DNA from 3 places in the Faecalibacterium taiwanense genome. Region 1 is predicted to be linked to each of the others. Evidence: predicted binding sites of a transcription regulator. Region 1 holds the regulator's gene; each other region holds the start of a gene.

What was found. The regulator Rex, encoded in region 1, represses fermentation and respiration genes when NADH is low (regulators of the CRP and FNR family bind a similar motif). The targets are predictions, from matches to a motif close to ATTGTTAANNNNTTAACAAT.
Region 2: fucO (lactaldehyde reductase) is a predicted target of Rex. The motif match lies at 1,122-1,141, and genes of this name have one in related genera.
Region 3: coaD (pantetheine-phosphate adenylyltransferase) is a predicted target of Rex. The motif match lies at 814-833, and genes of this name have one in related genera.

What each region holds. Positions count from the first base shown of each region.
Region 1 is NZ_CP155552.1:2,570,388-2,572,656, forward strand. It holds gene PXT33_RS12715 (ClpP family protease) at 1-595, opposite strand, end outside; gene PXT33_RS12720 (redox-sensing transcriptional repressor Rex) at 827-1,468, shown strand; gene PXT33_RS12725 (thymidine kinase) at 1,719-2,269, shown strand, end outside.
Region 2 is NZ_CP155552.1:2,200,399-2,202,667, forward strand. It holds gene fucO (lactaldehyde reductase) at 1-1,052, opposite strand, end outside; gene PXT33_RS10880 (GntR family transcriptional regulator) at 1,313-1,690, shown strand; gene PXT33_RS10885 (ABC transporter ATP-binding protein) at 1,683-2,269, shown strand, end outside.
Region 3 is NZ_CP155552.1:1,385,428-1,387,696, forward strand. It holds gene PXT33_RS07015 (butyryl-CoA:acetate CoA-transferase) at 1-423, opposite strand, end outside; gene coaD (pantetheine-phosphate adenylyltransferase) at 937-1,443, shown strand; gene PXT33_RS07025 (acetyl-CoA C-acetyltransferase) at 1,523-2,269, shown strand, end outside.

The DNA.
Region 1 (2,269 bases):
TCACCAGCTCGCCGGTGTGGAGCATCAGGTCGGTGTAGCGTTTTTCGGTCATGCCGCTGTGGGCCGCTACGAAGCCGGTGATGCGCTGCTGCATCTGCTCAAAGCTGCGCATGGTCTGCGGCACCCCCAGAATGACGCCGGAATGCCGCACCGGGTGCACGGTCATGGTGGCTGTGGGCACGATGAAGCTGCGCCGGGCGCTGACGGCAAGTGGGATACCGATGGAGTGCCCGCCGCCCAGCACAAGCGTTGCACTGGGTTTGGACACGCTGGCGATCAGCTCCGCCAGCGCAAGGCCTGCTTCCACATCCCCGCCTACCGTGTTCAGCAGCACCAGCAGGCCCTCGATGCGAGGATCTTCCTGCGCGGCCACCAGCTGCGGGATGACATGCTCATACTTCGTGGTCTTCTGGCCCTGCGGCGCTTCCGAATGGCCTTCGATCTGGCCGATGACGGTCAGGCAGTGGATCACATGCTCCCCGCGGGCCAGCGTGACCGTGCCCAAATCCTCGATCTCTTCTTTTTCCAGCCGACGCGCGTCGGTCAGCTGCGTTTCATCGTTCATATGCTTTCCTCCTGCGTTTTCTGTCAGCATTCCCCAGCCTGTGCCGGGCTATGCAGACCCGCTGCAGCAAAAAAGCGGTAACATTTCATAAAAATTTTTTGAGAATGATTTGACATTCTCCATCGGTGCAGTATACTTTAAATAATTGACTGTAATATCTGCAATATGAACCCGTAAACGGATCGGGGTTTCTTTGTGCCGCATCTGTAAAGCAGGCAGCTGCGGCAAGTACTGCGATAGAGCGAAAGGAGAAAGTATTCTATGAACACTCCTGCAAGGGCTTCGCTTCCCGTTATCAAGCGTCTTCCCAAATATTACCGCTATCTGTGCTCTCTGCAGGCGGACGGCATCAACAGCATTTCTTCCCGCGAGCTGGCTGCTCAGATGGGCACCACCGCTTCGCAGGTACGGCAGGACTTCAACTGCATCGGCGATGTGAATGGCCGGCAGGGCATTGGCTACTCGGTGGAAAACCTGCTCTCCATTCTGGAAGGCCTGCTGTTCGGCAACGGCGACCGCCTGCCCACCATCCTGATCGGCTGCGGCCGTCTGGGCAAGGCAGTGAGCCGCTTTATCACCACCGACACCAACGGCTACCGCCTGATCGCCGCCTTTGATGTGGCACAGAGCGAGGTGGGCAAGGAGATCAGCGGCATCCAGATCCGCCATATCGACGAGCTGGAGTCTTTCTGTGCCGAGCATCACCCCAAGGTCGCAGTGCTCTGTGTGCCCCGCGACGGTGCGGAACAGGTCAGCGGCCGTCTGGTGGATCTGGGCATCGAGGGCTTCTGGAACTTCTCCCACTATGACCTCTCTGTGCCGTATCCCGATGTGGTGGTGGAGAACGTCCATCTGGGCGACAGCCTGATGAGCCTTGGCTACCGCCTGCGCAATCAGGACTGAACGTACCTATTGTAAGTAATAAGAGAACCCTCTCAGTCAAAGCCTGAGATGCCGCTGAACCCTCTCAGTCTCGCATACGCTCGACAGCTCCCCCGAAAGGGGAGCTTTATGAGTGGGGACGGGAAAGTTTCTGCTTCTCCGGCGAAGGACAGCCTGCCCGGAAGATGCAGAAAAGCTCCCCCATCGGGGGAGCTGGCAAAGCCGTCAGGCTTTGGCTGAGAGGGTTCTTTCTGTAAGGAGAGTTTTTCAAATGGCAAAACTGTATTTCCGTTACGGCGCGATGAACAGCGGCAAGAGCACCGCCCTGATGCAGGTAGCCCACAACTACGAAGAACAGGGGATGCGGGTGCTGATCCTCAAGCCACAGGTGGACACCAAGGGCGGCGGTGAGCTGGTGAGCCGTCTGGGCGTGCGCCGCAAGGCTGATCTGCTGATCCCGCCGGAGACGGACGTGTTCGAGGCCGTGCGCACGGCCAACGCTGACGGTGCGCCGCTGGCCTGCGTGCTGTGCGACGAGAGCCAGTTTTTCACTGCGCAGCAGGCAGAACAGCTGTTCATGGTCACGGTGGATTTGAACATTCCGGTGATCTGCTACGGCCTGCGGGCAGATTTTTCGCTCAAGGGCTTTCCCGGCTCTACCCGCCTGCTGGAGCTGGCCCACACCATCGAGGAGATGAAGACTATCTGCACCTGCGGCCGCAAGGCCATCTGCAACTGCCGCAGGGTGAACGGCAGATTCGTCTTTGAGGGCGAGCAGGTGGCCATCGATTTGGAAAACGATGTGCAGTACGTGAGCATGTG
Region 2 (2,269 bases), 370 kb from region 1:
AACTGGATATCCTCTTCCTTCAGGATGCCGTGCAGATTTGCGGGGATGCCCACGTCTGCGCTCAGCTGCTTGACGGCGGCGATGGTGGCGTCAGCGGCTTCCACATCGTTCATCTCATCGATGCCCACAACGCCCATGGCCTTGCCCACGGCGCGGTAGCGCTCACCGGCAACGCTCTTGTTGTACTCCAGACCCACCGGCAGCAGGATGGCGCAGGCCACACCGTGCGGGGTGTCGTACAGAGCGGACAGGCCGTGTGCCATGGAGTGCACGATGCCCAAACCCACATTGGAGAAGCCCATGCCGGCGATGTACTGGCCCAGAGCCATACCCTCGCGGCCTTCCGGGGTGTTCTGCACTGCGCCGCGCAGGCTCTGGCTGATGAGCTTGATGGCTTCCAGATGGAACATATCGGAGATGACACAGTGGCCCTTGGTGATGTAGCCCTCGATGGCGTGGGTCAGAGCGTCCATGCCGGTGGCGGCGGTCAGGCCCTTGGGCATGGAGGACATCATATCGGGGTCAACCACGGCGATCTCGGGGATATCGTTGGTATCCACGCAGACGAACTTGCGCTTCTTCTCCACATCGGTGATGACGTAGTTGATGGTGACCTCGGCAGCAGTGCCGGCAGTGGTGGGAACAGCGATGGTGAACACAGCGTGCTTCTTGGTGGGAGCAACACCTTCCAGAGAGCGGACATCCGCAAACTCGGGGTTGTTGATGATGATGCCGATGGCCTTTGCGGTATCCATGGAGGAGCCGCCGCCGATGGTCACGATGCAGTCAGCTTCAGCAGCCTTGAAAGCGGCCACGCCGTCCTGCACGTTGGCGATGGTGGGGTTGGGCTTGATCTCGCTGTAAACAGCATAGGCAAAGTTTGCAGCATCCAGCAGATCGGTGACCTTCTTGGTGACGCCGAACTTGATCAGGTCGGGGTCAGAGCAGACGAATGCCTTCTTGTAGCCGCGGGCGGTCAGTTCGGGAACGATGTTCTCAATGGCACCGTGGCCATGGTAGGAGATGGTATTCAGAACGATGCGGTCAGCCATAGTTATTTTTCCTCCAAATCTCTTTTCCGCCGCTTTCCGGGCGGAGCTCTCTGTTTTTCAGCATAGCACATTGTCAAAAGCTTTGCAATGTGAAATTGTTTGAATTTATTGTAAATTTTTATCAATGTGCAGTGTTTTATGGGCACTTTTTCAAATTTCCCACAGTTTTATGGTGTTTTTTCTTTTTCCCCTTGACAAACAGAGCAAATCGTGTATTATTGTATCAAGCGCTTAATACAACAAGACAAGGAGATGATACCATGGGCGAACAGTTTGATGCCAGCCGCCCGATCTATGCACAGCTTGTGGAACGGCTGAAGGCCCGGATCCTGGCCGGCACCTACCCGCCGGGCGGGCATCTGGATTCGGTGCGTGATCTGGCCGCAGCCGCCGGGGTGAACCCAAACACGATGCAGCGGGCCCTTGCCCAGCTGGAGACGGAAGGGCTGGTGCGCACCGAACGCACCGCAGGCCGCTATGTTACGGAGGATACTGCATTGATCGAACAGCTTCGCGCCGACACCGCCCGGACGCTGGCGTCGGATTTTCTGGAAAAGATGCGCGGCATCGGCTACAGTCCCGCACAGGCGGCCGCGCTTTTGGAACACTGGGACGCAAAGGAGGACCGCAATGAATGAACTTTTGAGCTGTGAAGCACTGACCAAGTGCTACCAGAAGGATAAGACCGCACTGGAAAATGTAGACCTGCACATCGGCTTTGGCCGCATCGTGGGGCTGCTTGGCCCCAACGGCAGCGGCAAGACCACCCTCATCAAGCTGGCGAACGGTCTGCTGCAGCCCAGTGCAGGCAGCATCCGGATCGCCGGCATGACCCCCGGGCCGGACACCAAAGCCATCGTGTCCTATCTGCCGGACGCCGACTGGCTGCCGGACTGGATGCGTGTGGAGCAGCTGGTGGAAATGTTCCACGAATTTTATGCCGATTTTGACCCCGCTAAGGCAAACGAAATGCTGGCCCGGCTGGAACTGGAACCGAAGGCGCGGCTCAAGACCCTCTCCAAGGGCAGCAAGGAAAAGGTGCAGCTGATCCTTGCCATGAGCCGCGCCGCAAAGCTCTACCTGCTGGATGAGCCCATTGGCGGCGTGGACCCTGCCGCCCGGGACTATATCCTGAGCACCATCCTGAACAACTACAGCCGGGATGCGACCGTCATTCTTTCCACCCACCTCATCGGCGATATCGAGCCCATTCTGGA
Region 3 (2,269 bases), 1.2 Mb from region 1:
ATGAGATGCACTGGGGCCGAAGTTGAAGTAGCCGTGCTCGTCCATGGGGGTCACCTGGAACACCGCCACATCCAGCGGATCCGGGCTTTCGCGGTAGTAGCGGGGCAGCTCGGAATAACGGATGGGGGAGTAGAAGGAGAAGCCCTGTGCAATGGCCTTGCGCTCAATGCCGCCCATATGCCAGCTGTTCCATGTCATGTGTGCAGCGGGATCGTCGATCTGGAAGATCGCGGGCACCCACATCAGGATGCCGCCGCGGAAGTTGACACCTTCCAGCTCAGGCAGACGCTTTGCGATCTCGGCATCCACCGCCACAGGGGTGTTCACAGCCCAGCCGTAATCCACCCAGTCACCGCTTTTGACCAGTGCGGCAGCCTGAGCGGCGGTCATTTTCTTCTGAGCATACAGTTCCGTAAAATCCATTATAAACCATCCTCTCCTATAATAACATAAAGGAATTGTAAATTTATCATTTACTCTTCCTGCACGGACAAATCTTTGCAGGATGTTTACCACCTGTTGGCAATTTGAACACAGCTCTGACACAGGCGGATGATATCCTGATAACCAGCAGAAGGCAGCTGTCGGACAGGGCAGCAGATCTGCACAACTTAGTTATAACATTAACAATGTGTAGAATCAATAGTTTATCGAGAAAATTTTGACCGACTGGCAATATGGACAAAATTCGCGGAGTTTTTGGACGATTGTTTGGTGCTGAAAAACCAAAATCTTTGCAAAAGGACTTGATAAAATTTTGACGATATGGTTTACTTATAGCGTAGCAAGCAGCTGCGATGCAACACGACATTGATTGTTTAAATTTTAACGATAAAACGTACAGCTTGCACAAAAATCTTGCACCCAAGACTGGAAAGTGCTATCATGGCAGAACCAAAACGCGCTTTTCACAGCGCTCAAGGAGGACACCAGACGATGGCAACAGCAGTTTATCCCGGTTCGTTCGATCCGGTCACAAAAGGGCATCTCGATATCATCAAGCGCGCAGCAAAGATCAACGATCATCTGATCGTGGCGGTGCTCAACAACAGCGCAAAGAATCCGCTGTTCACCGTGGAGGAACGCGTGGAGCTTCTAAAGGAATGCTGCAAAGGCATCCAGAATGTTTCGGTGGAGAGCTTCGACGGCCTGACCGTGGAGTTCGCCAAGAAACGGCACGCTTCGGTGATGGTGCGGGGCCTGCGGGCGGTGACGGATTTTGAAAACGAGATCCAGCTTGCGCAGACCAATCATGCACTGATGCCCGGCATCGAGACCATGTTTCTGGCAACGAGCATCAAGTGGAGCTACCTTTCTTCCACCATTGTAAAAGAGGCAGCTTACTACGGCAGCGACATCGGTAAGTTCGTCACACCCAATGTGGAAAAGGCGGTCAACGAAAAGTATGCGCTGATCCGGCAGAAAAAAGACCCCGAGACCTAATTTGTAAAAGCGCTTACGGGCGTTTTGATAAAAATGGCTTACGAAAAGTAACACATACACAATTCAGGAGGCTATTCACATGAAAAAGATCGTTATCGCATCTGCATGCCGTACCGCTATTGGCAAGTTCGGCGGCACTCTGGCAAACGTTCCCGCAGTTGAGCTGGGCTCCATTGTCATCAAGGAAGCCCTGAACCGTGCAAACGTCGCACCTGAGCAGGTCGATCATGTCTACATGGGCTGTGTCATTCAGGCTGGTCTGGGCCAGAACGTTGCACGTCAGGCTGCTCTGAAGGCTGGTCTGCCCATCGAGACCCCGGCTGTCACCGTCAACGTGGTGTGTGGCTCCGGTCTGAACTGCGTCAATATGGCTGCTCAGATGATCGAGGCTGGCGATGCTGATATCGTGGTCGCAGGCGGCATGGAGAACATGGACATGGCTCCCTTCGCACTGCAGAAGGCTCGTTACGGCTACCGCATGGGCGCTCCTATGGGCAAGAGCGAGATCGTGGATACCATGGTCAACGATGCTCTGTGGGATGCCTGCGGCTTCAACAAGCACATGGGCATGACCGCTGAGAATGTCTGCACCAACGAGACTTATCAGAAGAAGTACGGCTACAGCCCCATCACCCGTGAGATGCTGGACGAGTTCTCATACAACAGCCAGCTGAAGGCTGACAAGGCCATCAAGGACGGCGCTTTCAAGGACGAGATCGTTCCCGTTGTGATCAAGGGCAAGAAGGGCGACACCGTGTTCGATACTGATGAAGGCCCCCGTCTGAGCGCTCCTGAAGTGCTGGCAAAGCTGAAGCCCGCTTTCACC